DNA from 2 places in the Aurantimicrobium minutum genome. Region 2 is predicted to be linked to the other one. Evidence: predicted binding sites of a transcription regulator. Region 2 holds the regulator's gene; the other holds the start of a gene.

Region 1 (8,846 bases), 580 kb from region 2:
TGGTGAAGGCTTGCAGGTTCGTGGACCCGTTACCTCTCCCACTTTCGTTCTTGCCAGAACCCACCCCAGCCTGATCGGCGGTGCACCGTTGGTGCACGTCGATGCCTATCGTTTGAATAGCGCCGTTGAACTCGATGATCTCGATATTGACTTCGCCAACTCGGTCGTTGTTGTTGAGTGGGGTGCCGGCATGCTTGATGGCATCGTGGACTCTTGGCTCGATGTTGTTATTGAGCGCCCCGAGGGCGGCCAAGCTGGTGAGCTCGGTGAGGAACTCGTCGAGCCACGTCATGTCACCCTTACCGGGCACGGGTCACGGTGGGAGCAATCATGACCACCATCATTCTTGCCATTGATACCTCTGCGGGAACAAGCGTTGCCCTGGTGAATGAGGGGCGTGTTCTCGCTTCACGCTCCACCCCCGACACCATGCGTCATGCCGAAGTGGTGGGGCCCTTCATTCAGGAGGTCCTCACCGAGGCTGCAGTGAAGGCAGAGAACGTTACCTACGTAGCTGCAGGGATGGGACCTGGCCCGTTCACGGGTTTGCGTGTGGGGATTGCTGCCGCCGATGCATTCGCATTCGGCGCCGGGGCAATCCTGTTGCCCATGGTGAGCCATGACGCTGTTGCTGCTGAACATTTCGCCGCGAGCTCGCAGCCTGTTCACGTGGTTACCGATGCGCGGCGGAAGGAATTGTTCTGGAGCGCGTACTCCCAGATCACGGACGGAATACCTGCTCGAGTCGAAGGCCCAGCTCTTGCGAAAGCAGATGAAGTTCCTCAAGCAGAAGGTATCCGGTTGGATGCTCGTGAAGTTCACGCCGAGTGGTTGGGTCTCGTTGCTGAGGCAATGCTGATCCAAGGAAAAGAGTTCCCTCCCGCGACGGCAGTGTATTTACGCTCACCTGATGTGACCATGAGCAACGGCCCCAAGAGAGTTGTTCAAGAAATGCGTGGGGGTCAGAAATGATCAACAGCATTGTCTTGCGCCAAGCGGGCATCGAAGATGTGCCCGCAATTATGGAGATCGAAACTCCTGTGTTCGGCGGGGAGGCCTGGTCTGTTGAAGCCATGGCTCGCGATGTTGCCGATCACAACTGTTTCTATCTCATCGCTGAAGCACACACCGATGCGTTAGGTGGAGACCCGCTCGTCGTGGGTTACGCAGGCCTGCTCGCTCCGAAAGGTTCTGGCGATGGTGATATCCAAACCATTGCTGTTCATCCAGACTTCCGCAGCCACGGTCTTGGCCGCCGGTTGATGGAAGCACTGTTGGAAGAAGCAGAAGCGCGCCATGCGCGCCGCATCTTCTTAGAAGTGCGTGCAGATAATCCTCACGCCATTGCCTTGTATTCCTCTTTAGGGTTTGAAGAAATTGCTGTGCGCCCCGGTTATTACCAACCCGAAGGTGTGGATGCGGTCATCATGAAGAAGGGGGCAGATCTGTGATAAATAGAGAAGCACCCCTCGTGCTGGGTATTGAGACCAGCTGTGATGAGACCGGTATCGGTATTGTTCGTGGCCGTGAATTGTTGGCGAACGTTATTGCCTCCTCGATGAATGAACATGCTCGCTATGGTGGCGTGGTTCCCGAGGTTGCTGCTCGTGCACACTTGGAAGCTTTACGCCCCGCCCTCACCGAGGCAGTTGCCACGGCAGGCATCGAGCTTGCAGATCTCGATGCAGTCGCCGTCACGAGTGGCCCAGGCCTTGCCGGTGCTCTCATGGTGGGAGTCGGTGCAGCTAAAGCTTTGGCACTTTCGCTGGATAAGCCGTTGTATGCCGTCAACCACTTGGTTGGTCACGTGGGAGCAGATGTTCTGGGCGAAGACGGCCCCCTGGAATATCCCACCATCGCGCTTCTTGTCTCCGGTGGTCACACCTCGTTGCTTCTGGTCAAAGACCTCACCTCGGATGTGGTGATGCTCGGTGAAACAATCGATGATGCTGCTGGTGAAGCTTTTGACAAGGTCGCACGAATCCTTGGCCTCCCCTATCCCGGCGGTCCCCACATCGACCGCGTTGCGGCCGACGGAGACCCGAAAGCAATCCGTTTCCCCCGAGGGCTCACTCTGCCTAAGGACATGGACAAGCACCGCTATGACTTCTCCTTCTCCGGCTTGAAAACAGCAGTGGCCAGGTGGGTGGAAGTGCGCCGGGATGCCGGTGAAGAAATACCCGTAGCCGATGTGGCAGCGAGCTTCCGCGAAGCAGTAGTGGACGTGTTGACGGCCAAAGCTATTGCAGCCTGCCAAGACTATGGTGTTCCCCGGCTGTTACTTGGCGGCGGAGTTGTCGCTAATGCTCGCCTGCGTGAAGTTGCCAGCCAGCGGGCTGAAGCTGCCGGTGTTGAGTTGAGAATTCCTGCATTCTCTCTGTGCACCGATAACGGTGCCATGATTGCGGCGCTCGCGTCAGAGCTCATTATGGAAGGCGCTCAGCCCTCCTCGCTAAGTTTTGGAGCTGACAGCACACTCCCAGTTACAGACATCCACGTTCATTAGAATTAAGTCATGACAGAAAAAGCACCAAAGACTTCCAAGCCTGCAACCAAAGCAGCAGTGGCAAAGCCTGCTGCAGCGGAGGCAGCAGCTCCTGCCGCACCAACCGTGACCGTGGTCTCTTCGGAGAAGACCAACACTCTCTCGATTGTTGCGCTCGTTGCCGGAATTGTCGGCCTCACCTTCATTCCCTTCCTTGCCAGCATCGTTGCTGTCGTCACCGGCCACATGGCCCGCGCCGAAGTTCGCCGCACGGGTGAACAAGGCGGCGGTCTTGCTCTAGCAGGCCTCATCATGGGCTATGTCGGCATCGGCCTTGCTGTGCTCGTCATCTCCCTGCTCTTTGCCTTCCTGGGCGTTGTGATCGCCTCGGGAATGGGAAATTACTACTACTAATCCACTCGAGAGCACTCACGCCATCATCCTCGGTTGATGGCGTGAGTTCGTTAAGCCCGCTGAGCGAGAAGTGCGGCTCTGCGCTCGCCAATGCGAGTGAGGAACAACGTTGCAGATTCCGGCCCAGAGAGTTTGAGTTTCTTGCGGAACTCTGCCGGGTCAATATCAACACCACGTTTCTTGATTTCCAAAGTGCCGATGTTGCGCTTGCTCAGTTCAGCAGCAAGTTGTTTCACATCTAATGGGAACTGCTCGTGAACTTCGAAGGCAGCTGCAAAGGGGGAGTGGACTAACGTCTCACTGCTCATATAGGCAATGTGTTCATCGAGCATGTGAGCACCGAGTGAGCGAGCAAGGTCACCGATCAGGCGTGCTCGAATAACAGCACCGTCAGGTTCGTAGAGGTATCTGCCCAGAGGTCCCACTTCAGCATCAGCAGAGTCTGCAGCTCCGGTGAGCTCATGCATTCCTTCTGGTGTCATGATCAAGGCGGAGCGGGCAATACCCTCCCTAGCAAGTGGGCCAAACCACAGCCCCAGTTCCACAACATCTCCACCAACAGAAACCCACTGTGCTTCACAGTTATCTGGAATGAGCTCACGATCAAAGCCAGGACCTAGTTTGATTCCGGTCGGCAGTTGCGCTGCGAGACCGAAGGCAAAATCGAGAGATGGCAAATAGTCTTCAGACTTGGTCAGGCGACTGGTGTTGTTGTGTCCGGAGGTCCTCCGGGCAGGATCGAGATAAACACCCTCGATGCCGGTGAGGTCTGCTTCTTCGGCTGTGCCGTGAGAAACAGTTGCTTCGGGGAAGGCGCTGAGGTTCATCACGGCAATGGCAGCGGTCACTTCATCGGCCTCCACTGCATGGACGCTCAGTCCAGCCCCGGCAATAGCCAATGCATCTGCCCCAATTCCACATCCCAGATCAGCAACGCGAGTGAGCCCTGCGCGAACAAAACGACCGGCATGAAGTGCCGCCACCGGCAGCCTGGTTGCCTGTTCGAGGCCTGCCTCGGTGAACAACATCGTGGAGGCAAAGTCACCGAACTTTGATTGTGCTTTAGCGCGCAACTTGGCTTGGGTGAGCACCGAAGCCACTAATGACGCGGAATTTCCGGCTTTGCGTAACTCTGAGACGATCTTGAGTACGTCTGTCGCGGAGGAATACTCGGGCAAAGAATTCAGGAGAGCGAGCCCCTCAGGGGTGAGCAGTTCGCGTAGTTCAGCACTCTCCATGAGAGTAAACCTACCAAGGGATGAATTGGCACTCACATTGCGCGAGTGCTAATTGCCGTCTAGACTTGACCTCAGTACACGAACTGAATGTGTACTCCATTACTTACTTCCCGTTCAAGAAAGAGGTCAACCGTGTCGGTCGCCATTAAGCCGCTCGAAGATCGCATTGTTATCAAGCAGGTAGAAGCCGAGCAGACCACTGCTTCCGGTCTCGTCATTCCTGACACTGCTAAGGAAAAGCCCCAGGAGGGCGTTGTCGTTGCTGTAGGCCCCGGCCGCATCGACGACAACGGTAACCGTGTTCCTCTGGACATCGCCGAAGGTGACAAGGTTATCTACTCCAAGTACGGCGGAACCGAAGTCAAGTACGCCGGTGAAGAGTACCTCGTACTCTCCGCTCGTGACGTTCTCGCGATCGTCGTTCGCTAACACAATCTCACTAGTGAGGGCCCCGGTTTTCCGGGGCCCTCACTGTTTAACCTCTTAGGCTATTCACAGGAGTAGTCTCGAATAATGACTTCTCCAGCTGCTCCTGCACCCGAGAAGCTCTCCCGTTCCGGTTTGCTCTATGCCTTTGGTGCATATGGGCTGTGGGGCTTGTTCCCGCTCTACTTCCTCACCTTGGAACCTGCGACGCCCTTTGAAGTGGTCGGCTATCGCATCCTGTTCTCTCTCATCTTCTGCACGTTCTTGATTGCCGTCTCGAGGAAATGGCGACAACTTGTTGTCATTTTGAAACAGCGCAAACTCATGCTCACCTTGGGTGTGGCAGCAGTGCTGATTTATATCAACTGGCAGGTCTTCATCCTGGCGGTGCTCAGCAACCAGATTGTCGAGTCGTCACTGGGCTACTTCATCAACCCCATCGTGACAGTTGTCTTGGGTGTGATCGTGCTGCGCGAGAAACTGCGCACCATGCAGTGGGTTGCCGTCGGCATCAGCTTTGTTGCCGTCATCGTGTTGACCGTGAGCTATGGAGCAATTCCGTGGATCTCGCTCACCTTGGCAGCGTCCTTTGGTTTGTATGGTCTGATCAAGAAGCGCACCGGCGTCTCGGTCGATGCCATCAGTGGTCTCACTATTGAGACCATGTGGATGACGCCGGTGGCGATCATTCAGCTCATGATCGTTTCTAACCTGGTTGGGCTCTCCTTCTTTGGTTATGGTTTCACGCACACTCTGTTGCTTGCCTCAGCTGGTGTGGTCACCGCGGTGCCACTCATCATGTTTGGTGCTGGTGCTCGCCGACTGCCCCTGACCGCTATTGGTTTGATTCAATACTCCACACCTGTGTTCTCGTTCTTGATGGCCGTCTTCGTGCTGCATGAGCCCATGCCGCCGGTGCGCTGGGTGGGCTTCTTCATCATCTGGGTGGCACTGATTGTGCTCACCACAGACATGCTGCGCCATGGCAAGGCGAACCGCCTTGCTCGTGCTGCAGAAGAACTCACTATCGAATAGAGCGCGTGCCATCAAAGCGAACCTGCATAGTGCTCGGTACTGTGGAGGCGGTAGTTAGTCGTTCACAGAAATGGGTACATCGTGGGTCTGAATAAGATTGCCGCCACAATCGTTGCAGGTGCGCTTGCACTCACGTTGGCTGGATGCTCCGGCGGTGAGGTCACACCCACTGCTACCCCGACTCCCGTGAAGCCCTCGGGCGATGGTGTGCTGCGCATCGGTGACATGACTCCTGTCACCGGCGACCTCGCTGCCTACTCTGCTTCTCAAGCTGCCGGTATTGAACTTGCTATTCGTGAAATCAACGAACAGGGTGGCTACAACAAGGTTCCTGTCGAGGTCCTGCACCGCAACGCCGGTGACGGCGATGCGGCAGCAACTGAAGCCAGCTTCAACGATCTGGTCTCTCGAGGCGTAGACGTCATCATTGCTCCTGCCTCCACGGGTGTTGCTGAAACCCTGGCCGAGCTGGTGGCAAAGAATGACGCCAACGTGGCCATCGTCTCTATCGCAACCAAGGACAACGCACCCAAGGGTGCGACGGTCACTGCCGTGAAAGCAGATGACGCTTTCGTTGCACGCCTGAAGAGCTCTGACCCTTCCGTGTCCGAATACGGCTATGGTGCTGAGTCTTATGACCTCACTATTGCGTCTGCTCTGGCAGCAACTGTGTCCAAGGATGACGGTGGCGCCTCAATTACTCAGGGCCTCATTGCTGTGACCAATCAGGCAGGCTTCAAGTGCACCAGCTACGGCATGTGTGTCTCAGCTGTCAACGACAAACAAGCCATCAACTACGTGGGGCCTGCAGGCCAGATTAACTACGACACTGAAACCGGCGTTGCCTACTTTGGCAAGACCATCGTCGTAGAGAAGAAGAAAAAGTAGTCTTCGGCGCACAATTCAGGCGCCATTTGCACAATTTGTGCGCCTAATTTGCGCAATATGACAATTTCTTTCGGTGTCTAACAGTTTGTTACCGAGTTGTAACCCGGAAATGTTGTTTCAGGAAACATGTCTCGCCTAGTTTGGTAATACAACGAAGTGCGTCCTGCGCGCTTCGACTCATATAAATCACCAAGGAGTACCATGCGAGAAATTTCTCTCCGCACTCGTGCACTCGGTGGTCTGGCTCTCGCAGCTTCGTCAGCATTGGTGCTGGCAGGTTGTGCGTCTGGATCTTCCGACGGTGGCTCAAGCGAGGCTGCGTACACCGCAGCTGAGTGTGCCGCTGACAGCACTAGCGAAAACACCTTCAAGGTAGGAACTATCCTCCCCGTAACCGGTTCGCTTGCGTTCCTCGGCCCACCGGAAATTGCTGGTGTTGGCCTTGCAGTAGCTGACATCAACGCTGCTGGCGGCGTAAACGGTATGGACGCTTGCCTCTACCAGACTGACTCTGGTGACTCTAGCGACATGTCTGTTTCTACCGCTTCAGCTGAAGACCTCATCAAGCAGAAGGTTTCTGTTGTCATTGGTGCAGCATCTTCGAGTGTTTCTCTCAACGTTGTTGACTCGTTCACCGAGGCTGGCATTGTGCAGATCTCTCCTGCTAACACCTCTGCAGCTCTTTCTGGCTACAGCCCCTTCTACTTCCGTACTGCACCACCAGACACCGTTCAGGGTTCTGCTCTCGGTCAGCTGATCGTCGGTGACGGAAACTCAACAGTTGCATTCCTCGTATTCAACGACTCCTACGGAACCGGTCTTCGTGACTCGACCGAAGCTGCAATCGTTGAAGGTGGCGGAAGCGTTGTTTACGGTGGAACCGGTAAGGGCCAGGAGTTCCCTCCTGCTCAGACCACCTTCTCCTCCGAAGTAACTGCAGCTCTTGCAGCTAACCCAGATGCTCTTGTTGTCATCGCATTCGATGAGACCAAGGCAATCATCCCCGAGCTCGTAGCTCAGGGCTGGGACATGGCTAACACCTACTTCACCGATGGAAACACCGGATCCTTCGAAAAGGACTTTGAAGCAGGTACCCTCGAAGGTGCTCAGGGAACCATTCCTGGTGCAGCTCCTTCGGACGAGCTCAAGGCACTCCTCGGCAAGTACTGGTCTGACGTTCAGGGCGAAGAGCTCACTGACTTCAGCTACGCTGCCGAGTCCTACGACTCGACCATGCTTGCAGCTCTCGCTGCAACCTTGGGTGGCGACAACAGCCCAGCAACCATCCAGGCTAACCTGGCTGCAGTTTCTGGTGCTAACGGCGGCGAAAAGTGCACCACTTACACCGCTTGTGTCGACCTGATCAAGGCTGGCAAGGACATTCAGTACCAGGGTCCATCTTCGGTTGGTCCTTTCAACGACAAGAATGACCCATCCTCCGCGTTCATCGGTATCTACAAGTACAACGATGTCAACGTTCCAGTATGGGCATCTGCTGTTGAGGGTAAGTCCTAAGCAGTAATTGCACAGTAAACAGCACCCCCGGTCTTCGGACCGGGGGTGCTGTTCTTTCACCCCATGGAATATTGCGGAGAACGTCTTTCCGTCATTTCCCCGACTTAGCAGGGATGTTGTGTCGTGTGGCTCCGAACGATTCAGATAAATGAAAAACGATTAATCTCCTTCGTATTACCGTGAGGTGGGTTTGCTCTCTGCAGGCCCCTAATCAAAGAGGAGCATTATGCGTGAACTTTCACTCCGCACACGTGCGCTCAGTGGTCTAGCTCTCGCAGCAACGTCAGCACTCGTGCTGGCTGGTTGTGCAAGCGGATCTTCTGACAACGCATCTGGCGCGACATACGCCGCTGCTGATTGTGCTGCAGACAGCACCAGCGACAACACCTTCAAGGTCGGAACTTTGCTTCCCACCACCGGTAACCTAGCGTTCCTCGGCCCACCTGAAATTGCTGGTGTTGGTCTCGCAGTAGCAGACATCAACGCTGCTGGTGGCGTCAACGGTACCGACGCATGTGTTTACAACACCGACTCTGGTGACTCCAGCGACATGTCTGTATCTACTGCATCTGCAGAAGACCTCATTCAGCAGAAGGTGTCCTTCGTTCTTGGTGCTGCATCCTCGAGTGTGTCTCTTAACGTTGTTGACGCCATCACCGAAGCAGGCATCGTTCAGATCTCTCCTGCAAACACTGCAGCAGCACTGTCTGGCTACAGCCCCTTCTACTTCCGTGTTGCACCACCAGACACCGTTCAGGGTAACGCTCTCGGTCAGCTCATCACCGGTGACGGAAACTCCAGCGTTGCATTCCTCGTCTTCAACGACTCCTACGGAACCGGTCTTC
Region 2 (8,846 bases):
GCGCAGATACGGGTCTATCTTGTCTGTGAGAGTTCCTGGCAAAAATCCCAAGCGCTCCCCCGCTTCAACGGCAGGGCGGGTCAAAATAATTCGTTCGACTTCTTTGCGTTGCAAAGCTTGAACAGCTTTTGCCATAGCCAGATATGTTTTTCCCGTTCCGGCTGGGCCAATGCCGAAAGTAATGGTGTGATCTTCGATGGCGCGGACATATTCCTGCTGACCAACAGTTTTGGGGCGGAGAGTTTTTCCCCGCGTGGAGAGAATATCTTCACCCAAAACGGCCGATGGCGATGTGTGCGGGTGTACATCCTGTATGTGTTTCCCGCTTGCAACATCTGTCGGGGCAAGATCATGTCCTTGTCGAACCATGGTCAGTAGCTCGCGCACGAGATCCTGAGCCGCGAGTAGTTCTTTGTAAGCTTCGTCACTAGCGATTTTGGGGCTGAAACGAATCTCATTACCTCGAACGTGAACGTTAACAAGCGGGTACTGTTTCTCAACAGTGGTGAGTAATCGGTCTTGAGGCCCCAGCAATCGAACCATTTCAACACCATCAACAGTGATGACGTCTGAATGCGGCGCAGCAAATTCAGGCAAGTGTGTGCTCCTGAAGACCGCCGGAGAGTACATGTGCATGTACGTGAAAAACTGTCTGACCTGCGCTCTCACCAGTGTTGAAGACTAGGCGATACTCACCGTTGGAGTGCAAGGTTGCCAAGTTGTGAGCGGTGGAGACTATTTCAGCCAAAAGCTGAGGATCTCCCGCAGCCAATTCTGTGACGTTCTGGAAGTTTTCAGACTTAGGAATCACGAGTAAGTGCATAGGAGCTTGTGGAGCAATGTCTCTGATTGCAATGAGGCGATCATTCTCGAAGAGAATTTCTGCTGGTATTTCGCGATTAATGATTTTTGTGAAAATCGAAGGAGTCTGTTCGGACATAGCTCTAGCTTAACAGCGCCCTAGTTTGGCATTCATGATGGCCAGTGCAGCAGGTCCTGCGGTCGACGTTCGAAGAATATTGTTTCCCATCGTGACGATTGTGGCACCTGCATTACGGAACGTATCCAATTCAGTCTCTGTGATGCCGCCCTCTGGCCCAACAATGATCGCTATTTGATGCGATGTGGGATTGAAATAACTCAGTGGAACATCTCCTGTCGGATCTAATACGACGATGTCAGCACCTGACAACACCTGGGCAAGTTCGTTACTGGTTACTGGAGGGTGAACCTGTGGAATGAATGCACGAATGGATTGTTTGCTAGCTTCACGAACAATTGCTGACCACCTGGCAATGCCTTTTTCAATCTTGGGCCCGTCCCATTTGGAGATGCTCCGTGAGGCAGACCACGGGATGACGGTGTCAACACCCAGCTCTGTTGCGGCTTCGATAGCTCGTTCATCACGGTCTGTTTTGGCTAGCGCTTGGACAAGAATAATTTCTGGTTGAAGGCGTTCCTTGTGTTCAACGTGAAGTACACGAAGTTGAACGCAGTCTTTGGATACTGTTTCAGCTTCGACTGTAAGAACGAGACCGCGTCCATTGCCTACAGTGAGCTTCTCTCCTGGTCGCACCCGGGAGACAGTGGCAGCATGTTTCCCCTCCGAGCCATCTAAAACTACTTCGGATCCGACAGAAGCGGATTCCAGGCTTTCCAGAATGTAAAAGTGTGCCATTGATTTATGCGTTGAAGAATCGATCGCGCAACTTTGAGAACATACCCTGTTGGAAATGTGTCAGTGCTGGAGCGGATTGCTTTCGACCCTTGGCGAATGTTGAAATGAGTTCTTTTTCTTTAGAGCTCAACTTGGTGGGAGTAATTACGTGGATTCCCACTTTGAGATCACCGCGACCATTTCCGCGTAGGCGGGTTATGCCTCGATCTTTTACTGTCAGAACTTCGGAGCCTTGTGTTCCAGGTTTAATCTCTAGCGTGACCTCACCATCAAGCCCAGGAACCGTAACTGTGGTTCCTAGGATGGCATCTGTCATTTGAACTTCTAGAGTGCACAGCAAGTCATCATTGTCACGACTGAACACATCGTGGTGATTGACTTTTATTTCAAAATAGAGGTCGCCGGGGACGCCGCCTGCTTGACCAGCTTCTCCTGCTTGAGCCATGTGAAGTCGAACACCTGTATCAACACCTGCAGGAATGTCCAGGGGAATAGTTTTTGATGCTCTTACACGGCCTTGCCCTTGGCATGTTGTGCAGGGTGCGGGAATGGTGGTTCCATAACCTCTGCAGCTTCCACAAGGGTTGGAAGTCATGACGTTTCCCAGTAGGGAGCGAACTGCACGTTGAATTGTGCCTGATCCGCCACAGATGTCACAGGTTACAGGTGAAGTCCCTGGTTGACAGCAGTTTCCCGAACAGGTTTCGCACACCACTGCTGTATCAATTTCAATATCTTTGTGAACGCCAAAAATCACATCGGCGAGGTCTACCTCTACGCGCAGTAGAGCATCCTGACCACGTTCCATTCGTGAGCGGGGACCGCGTTGCTGGCCTCCACCGAAGAAGGTGTTGAAGATGTCTCCAAAGTCACTAAAACCTTGCCCGCCGAAATTTCCGCCAAAGCCGGCTTGTGGACCCAAATCATATTGTTGGCGTTGCACGGGGTCACTGAGAACTTCATAGGCGTGGGTGACGAGTTTGAATTTTTCTTGTGCAGCCTCGTCTGGATTCACATCAGGGTGAAGCTCACGTGCAAGTCTGCGATAGGCCTTCTTGATATCTTCAGCACTGGCATCACGTGAGATACCTAAAACGTCGTAATGATCAGCCACGAAGGCCATCTCCTTTGAATGAGGGTTTAGCGTGCATCGAGCACACGAGTGAGATATCGGGCAACAGCACGAATTGATGCGATGTTGGAGGAATAGTCCATTCGGGTTGGTCCGACCAACCCTAGCGTGGCCTTTTCACCAGCCGAGCTGTAGCCAGTGGAAAGCAAGCTTGCTTGCTCTAAGCCTGAATTACTGTGTTCACGGCCGATACTTACTGCCACCTCGTCAGCATCCGCCTTCATTTCGGTCAATAGTTTCAATAGGACTACTTGTTCTTCAATGGCATCGAGAACTGGGTAGATACTGTCGGAGAAATCTTCGCCCGTTCGCACCAAGTTTGCTGTGCCCGCCATCACTAACTTGTTTTGCCGATTAGCTTGAATGCTGTCACTCAGAGCGGAGGCTATGTGTGTGACTGCTGGAATCAGGGCTTTCGGCACCTGGGACGTGAGCGAAGTTATTGATTCAGAAAGCTCGCTGTGAAGCTTCCCTGCTACTTGAGCATTAATTCCAGAACATAACTGGGCAAGGTCTTGTTCACTGAGCTCAACTTCGAGGTCTATCAATTTCTGTTCGACCTGGCCGTTGTCGCTAATCACAACGCACAAAGCACGACGATTACCCAGTGAAACGAGCTCGATGTGACGAATTCGGGTAGAACCCAATGTCGGGTATTGGACGATAGCGACCTGGTTAGTCAATTGAGAAAGCAACCGAACTGTTCGACCAAGGAGTTCATCAAAATCTGCTGAATCATCGAGAAATTGATCGATGGCTTGCTTTTGCGTGGGCGTGATGTGTTTGACTTCGGCAAGGTGGTCAACGAAAAGGCGATATCCCTTGTCTGTGGGAACTCGACCGCTAGATGTGTGAGGGGCAACGATGAGCTCTTCTTCTTCCAACAAAGCCATATCGTTACGTATTGTCGCTGCAGATACTCCAAATTGATGACGGTCAACAATAGCTTTTGAACCGACGGGCTCACGTGAAGAAACGTAATCCTGAACGATGACGCGAAGAACTTCAAGCCCACGTTGTGAAACCATCGAATCCTCCTTTACACCACTAGCACTCAATGCTCCTGAGTGCTAATGATATCTGATTTTCCGCTGTCAATCCTGAGAACGAAAGAGTAATTCTCGAACAACTTCATCAGCACGAAGGCGGCCAGAAAGTGTTAATACAATTCGGCCCTCTATAGCTCGCTTACCGTCAATGAGACCCCGAGCAATCAGAGTAGAAATGGCTTGAGGATCGTGTCCTTGAGTAGGAATACCTGCCGCTAATCGTGACCCCAATAACACTTGTTCCAATGTGACTGCTTGCTGGTCGGGAGTTTCATAGGACAAGGCTGGGCTGTGAGCTTCGGCAAGACGTCCGGCATAGGCAGCTGGGTGTTTGACATTCCAGAAACGTGTGCCTCCGATAGCTGAGTGCGCACCAGGTCCATAGCCCCACCAGTCTTGATTATTCCAATAGGCAAGGTTGTGTTGCGACTGTTGCTGTTGCGACTTCGCCCAGTTGCTAATTTCGTACCACTGAAATCCAGCTTTGCTCAATAGTTCGTCAGCTAGTTCATACATTTCTGCTTGTAAATCATCATCTGGAGCATCCATTGCACCGGAACTAATTTTGCGCGCCAAAGCTGTTCCGTCTTCGACGATGAGGGCATACGCAGAAATATGCCCTGTGTTCACAGAGATAGCTTGTTCTAGAGACCTCCGCCAATCTGCCAGGCTCTCTCCCGGAGCTCCGTAGATTAAATCGATACTGGCTTCTAGCCCGGCAGATTGAATAGTTGAAACCGCTTGATCGACGGCTGCTGGATTGTGTGTCCTATCAAGTGCTGAAAGTACGTGAGGAACTGCAGACTGCATTCCCACACTCACACGTGTGAAACCAGCTCTGACTAATCCATCGACATATTCTGCAGTGAGGGTATCCGGATTGGCTTCAACCGTGATTTCAGCTTCTGGTTCAATTCCATGGCTGTCACGAAGAGCTTGTAACGCATCTGCAAGGTCAGAAACAGGAAGTAACGTCGGTGTACCACCGCCGAAAAAAACTGTGTGTAACTGTCTCAGTGAGACATCTGCTCGTTGAAGAACATCTATCGACAGAGCAATTTCTTTTTTGAGTTCCTCAACATATGAGGCTCGTGAAACGCCTCTGAGCTCAGTGGCTGTGTATGTGTTGAAATCGCAATAGCCACAACGAACCCGGCAAAAGGGAATGTGCACATAGGCGCTCATCGTTTTGCCCAAGGCGCCAACACCTACAGTGCTTGGCAATGCCCCATTGAGCGGCATTGCCAGACCATCTGGCAATTGGCTAGCCATTGTTTACACCGAACGGGCAGGAAGCAAAGCCCGCACGTAATGACGACGGAGCCACCACTGTCGCGCACGAATGAGCGGAGCACTCCAGGCGTATTTTCTACCTTCAGCAATTGAGGTGACAGAGCGAACTACAGCCCACACTGAATCATCTTCGCGCCATTCCACACCAAAGTATTCCTCGCCAATGACGGGCTCAAAATCAAGAGTTCCGAGTGCATAACCCATACGACGATCTTCGCGGACGACATAAATCACGCGATAGGAGGAAGAAATCTTTGACGGGGCCCACACACCCGCGAGTTCAATCGTGGTTCCCGCAGAAAGAAACGGGGTGCCATCTGAGGAATAGAGCTGATCTAACACGTCAGAAGTTGGTGCAATCGGGGCACCAAACTCATTGAATAACAAGCCTGCATAACCTTCAGAATCTGCTTGGTCTATCTTCAAGACCTCGAGACGTGAACCCCGTGGCACACCCCACGTCATCAGCGCGGCAGAAGCAGCGTCAAAACGTTCTTGACCGCTACCGAGGCGAAACTCTGATTGCGAGGAGGAGAAGCCTTGCGGAGGGAAAACCAAAACATCCGCTGCTTGGGTTGCTCCTACGCTGCCATAACTGACAGAGCGATCGGCAGAATAATTGCTTCTACGAGCTGATTCGGTCATTTCTTTTTCACCTCATCATCACCTTGTAACGCTGCAATGAATGCTTCTTGTGGAACCTCGACACGGCCAACCATTTTCATGCGCTTTTTACCCTCTTTTTGCTTTTCGAGGAGTTTGCGCTTACGAGTAATGTCACCGCCGTAGCATTTGGCAAGGACGTCCTTGCGGATAGCAGAAATGGTTTCTCGCGCAATGATACGTGCCCCAATAGCAGCCTGAATCGGCACCTCAAACTGTTGCCGCGGAATGAGTTTCTTCAAACGCTCCGTCATCATCAGTCCATAGGCATAAGCCTTATCTTTGTGGACAATCGCGCTGAAGGCATCGACCTGTTCACCTTGCAACAGAATGTCTACTTTCACCAGATCCGAATCTTGTTCACCGGCTTCCTCGTAGTCCAACGAGGCATAACCCTGGGTTCTGCTCTTGAGGTGATCAAAGAAATCAAAGACGATTTCGCCTAGAGGGATTTCGTATTTCATTTCTACACGATCTTCACCGAAGTACTCCATGCCTAGAAGATTTCCACGACGGCTTTGACACAATTCCATGATTGTTCCGACGTAGTCCTTGGGAGTCAGAATTCCAGCGCGAACTAAGGGTTCAGATACTTTAATGATCTTTCCCGAAGGGTATTCACTGGGGTTTGTCACGGTGACAGTCTTTTTATCTTCGGTTGTGACCTCGTAGGGAACAGAAGGAGCTGTGGCAATGAGATCAAGGCCAAATTCGCGTTCGAGACGTTCGGTAATGATTTCTAGATGCAACAGACCTAAGAAACCACATCGAAAACCAAACCCGAGGGCAACAGAGGTTTCTGGTTCATAATTCAAGGAAGCATCGGAGAGTTTGAGCTTGTCGAGAGCTTCACGAAGGACGGGATAGTCCGAGCCATCAATGGGGTACAGACCTGAGAACACCATTGCTTTGGGGTCGGTATATCCCGGGAGAGGCTCCGTAGCTGGTTTGACGAAGTCTGTAACAGTGTCACCAACTTTGGACTGACGGACATCTTTCACACCAGTGATGAGATATCCCACTTCACCAACCCCCAATCCTTCTGAGGGAATAGGCTCTGGTGAACTAACACCAATCTCAATCAGCTCATGCGAAGCTTTGGTACTCATCATTTGGATACGCTGACGAGGCTTCAACATGCCGTCAATGACGCGCACGTAGGTAATAACTCCTCGATATGCGTCGTACACCGAGTCAAAAATCATTGCTCGAGCAGGTGCTTCCGCCTGGCCGACTGGAGCAGGAATCTTCTCTACCACAAGATCTAACAATTCAGGAACACCCATACCGGTTTTACCGGATACGCGAAGGACATCTTCTGGCTTGCCACCGATCAAATCGGCAAGCTCTTTGGCATATTTTTCTGGGTCTGCAGCTGGCAAATCAATCTTGTTAAGCACAGGAATGATCGTTAGGTCATTTTCCATTGCCAGATACAAGTTCGCGAGAGTCTGAGCCTCAATACCTTGGGCAGCATCAACGAGAAGAATCGCTCCTTCACACGCAGCAAGTGAGCGTGAAACCTCGTAGGTAAAGTCAACGTGACCTGGGGTGTCAATCATGTTCAGGGCATATGTTTGACCGTCAACATCCCAGGGCATGCGTACTGCCTGACTTTTGATGGTGATGCCACGTTCACGTTCAATATCCATCCGGTCCAGGTACTGAGCACGCATAGAACGGTCATCAACGATGCCAGTAATTTGAAGCATGCGATCGGCAAGAGTCGACTTACCGTGGTCAATATGAGCGATGATGCAAAAATTGCGAATCTTCGCTGGGTCGGTTGACGCAGGCTGCAATGGTTTTGAGGAACGAGGAGACATAGAACCTCTAGTCTCCCACGAACTCAGGCACAGTTTTAGCAACGACAACTATTACTGGTAGTGTTGTCTATTGGCTTACGTGTAGTCCCACCTGCACGATTCGTCGCCGTGAGCCCTCTACCTCTAGTGCGACACAATCCAAACGTACGAATAACGAGTGAAAGACACGGTAAACGTGGCAAACATTAAGTCGCAAATCAAGCGAATTGGCACCAACGAGAAGGCTCACGAGCGTAACAAGGCAGTGAAGTCTGAAGTGAAGACCGCCGTTCGTGCAACCAAGACCGCTATCAGCGCTGGCGACAAGGCAGCAGCTGAAGCAGCACTAAAGAACGCAAGCAAGAAGCTTGACAAGGCAGTGAGCAAGGGTGTTCTTCACAAGAACAACGCCGCAAACCGCAAGTCATCAATTGCTAAGCAGGTTGCTGCTCTCTAAGCATCGCAATCAAATAAGGCCCCCGCAATGGGGGCCTTATTTAGTTAACGTCTCCCGTAACGTGCAACCACATTAACCATGCGTTCAAGTGAATAGATAGGGTCGCGCGAAGCCCCCTTAACATTTGCATCTGTTTCTGCGATGACCTCTATGGCATTGCCTAACCCGGTTTCGGTCCATCCTTGAAGATCCTTGCGTGCTCGATCTATCTGCCATGGAGCCGCTCCCAGCGCTCCCGCTAGCTCTCCTGCATTTCTGCGCTCACCGAAAAGTTTGGCCATCAAACGCAGTTTTGCCGCAAACGTCGCAACAATAGGAACAGGGTCAGCGCCGGTTTGCAGGGCATGGCGAAGAATGACAAGAGATTCTCCAAGCCGACCGGCAACAGCGTTATCAACGACTTTGAATGCCGTAGCTTCAACTCGTCCACCGTAATAATCTTCGACGGTACGGTCTGTTATTTCACCTTGGGCATCGGCAATAAGTTGTTGGCAGGCATTAGCAAGTTCCGAACCTGAACCTGAAAATGCTTGGACGAGCGAACGCAGTGCACTTGGTGAGATGTTTCGACCTGCGTGTCGAAATTCTTGGGCAGCAAAGTCATATTTGTCGTTATCGCTCTTGAGCTCAGCACATACAACCTCAACGGCTCCACCAGTTCCAGCTCGGAGAGTATCGAGAAGTTTTTTACCGCGTACTCCCCCGTTATGACGAAGAACTACAGTCGTGTCTCGATCAGGAGATGCGACATAGTCAAGCATTTCAAGGA

Evidence for each region. Region 2 encodes HrcA, which represses chaperone genes, less so after heat shock. Its sites were predicted from a motif close to TTNGCACTCGNNNNNNNCGAGTGCNAA; they were not measured.
Region 1: the regulator HrcA is predicted to act here: its motif matches at 4,163-4,189, upstream of groES (co-chaperone GroES).

What each region holds. Positions count from the first base shown of each region.
Region 1 covers NZ_AP017457.1:1,228,808-1,237,653, reverse strand. The annotation lists gene tsaE (tRNA (adenosine(37)-N6)-threonylcarbamoyltransferase complex ATPase subunit type 1 TsaE) at 1-334, shown strand, start outside; gene tsaB (tRNA (adenosine(37)-N6)-threonylcarbamoyltransferase complex dimerization subunit type 1 TsaB) at 331-972, shown strand; gene rimI (ribosomal protein S18-alanine N-acetyltransferase) at 969-1,451, shown strand; gene tsaD (tRNA (adenosine(37)-N6)-threonylcarbamoyltransferase complex transferase subunit TsaD) at 1,448-2,506, shown strand; gene AUMI_RS06045 (DUF4190 domain-containing protein) at 2,516-2,899, shown strand; gene AUMI_RS06040 (class I SAM-dependent methyltransferase) at 2,950-4,137, opposite strand; gene groES (co-chaperone GroES) at 4,270-4,566, shown strand; gene rarD (EamA family transporter RarD) at 4,651-5,598, shown strand; gene AUMI_RS06025 (ABC transporter substrate-binding protein) at 5,680-6,486, shown strand; gene AUMI_RS06020 (ABC transporter substrate-binding protein) at 6,688-8,001, shown strand; gene AUMI_RS06015 (ABC transporter substrate-binding protein) at 8,228-8,846, shown strand, end outside.
Region 2 covers NZ_AP017457.1:652,870-661,715, forward strand. The annotation lists gene AUMI_RS03200 (PhoH family protein) at 1-543, opposite strand, end outside; gene AUMI_RS03205 (histidine triad nucleotide-binding protein) at 590-940, opposite strand; gene AUMI_RS03210 (16S rRNA (uracil(1498)-N(3))-methyltransferase) at 950-1,678, opposite strand; gene dnaJ (molecular chaperone DnaJ) at 1,683-2,792, opposite strand; gene hrcA (heat-inducible transcriptional repressor HrcA) at 2,819-3,838, opposite strand; gene hemW (radical SAM family heme chaperone HemW) at 3,905-5,131, opposite strand; gene AUMI_RS03230 (DUF1990 domain-containing protein) at 5,135-5,797, opposite strand; gene lepA (translation elongation factor 4) at 5,794-7,641, opposite strand; gene rpsT (30S ribosomal protein S20) at 7,817-8,077, shown strand; gene holA (DNA polymerase III subunit delta) at 8,122-8,846, opposite strand, start outside.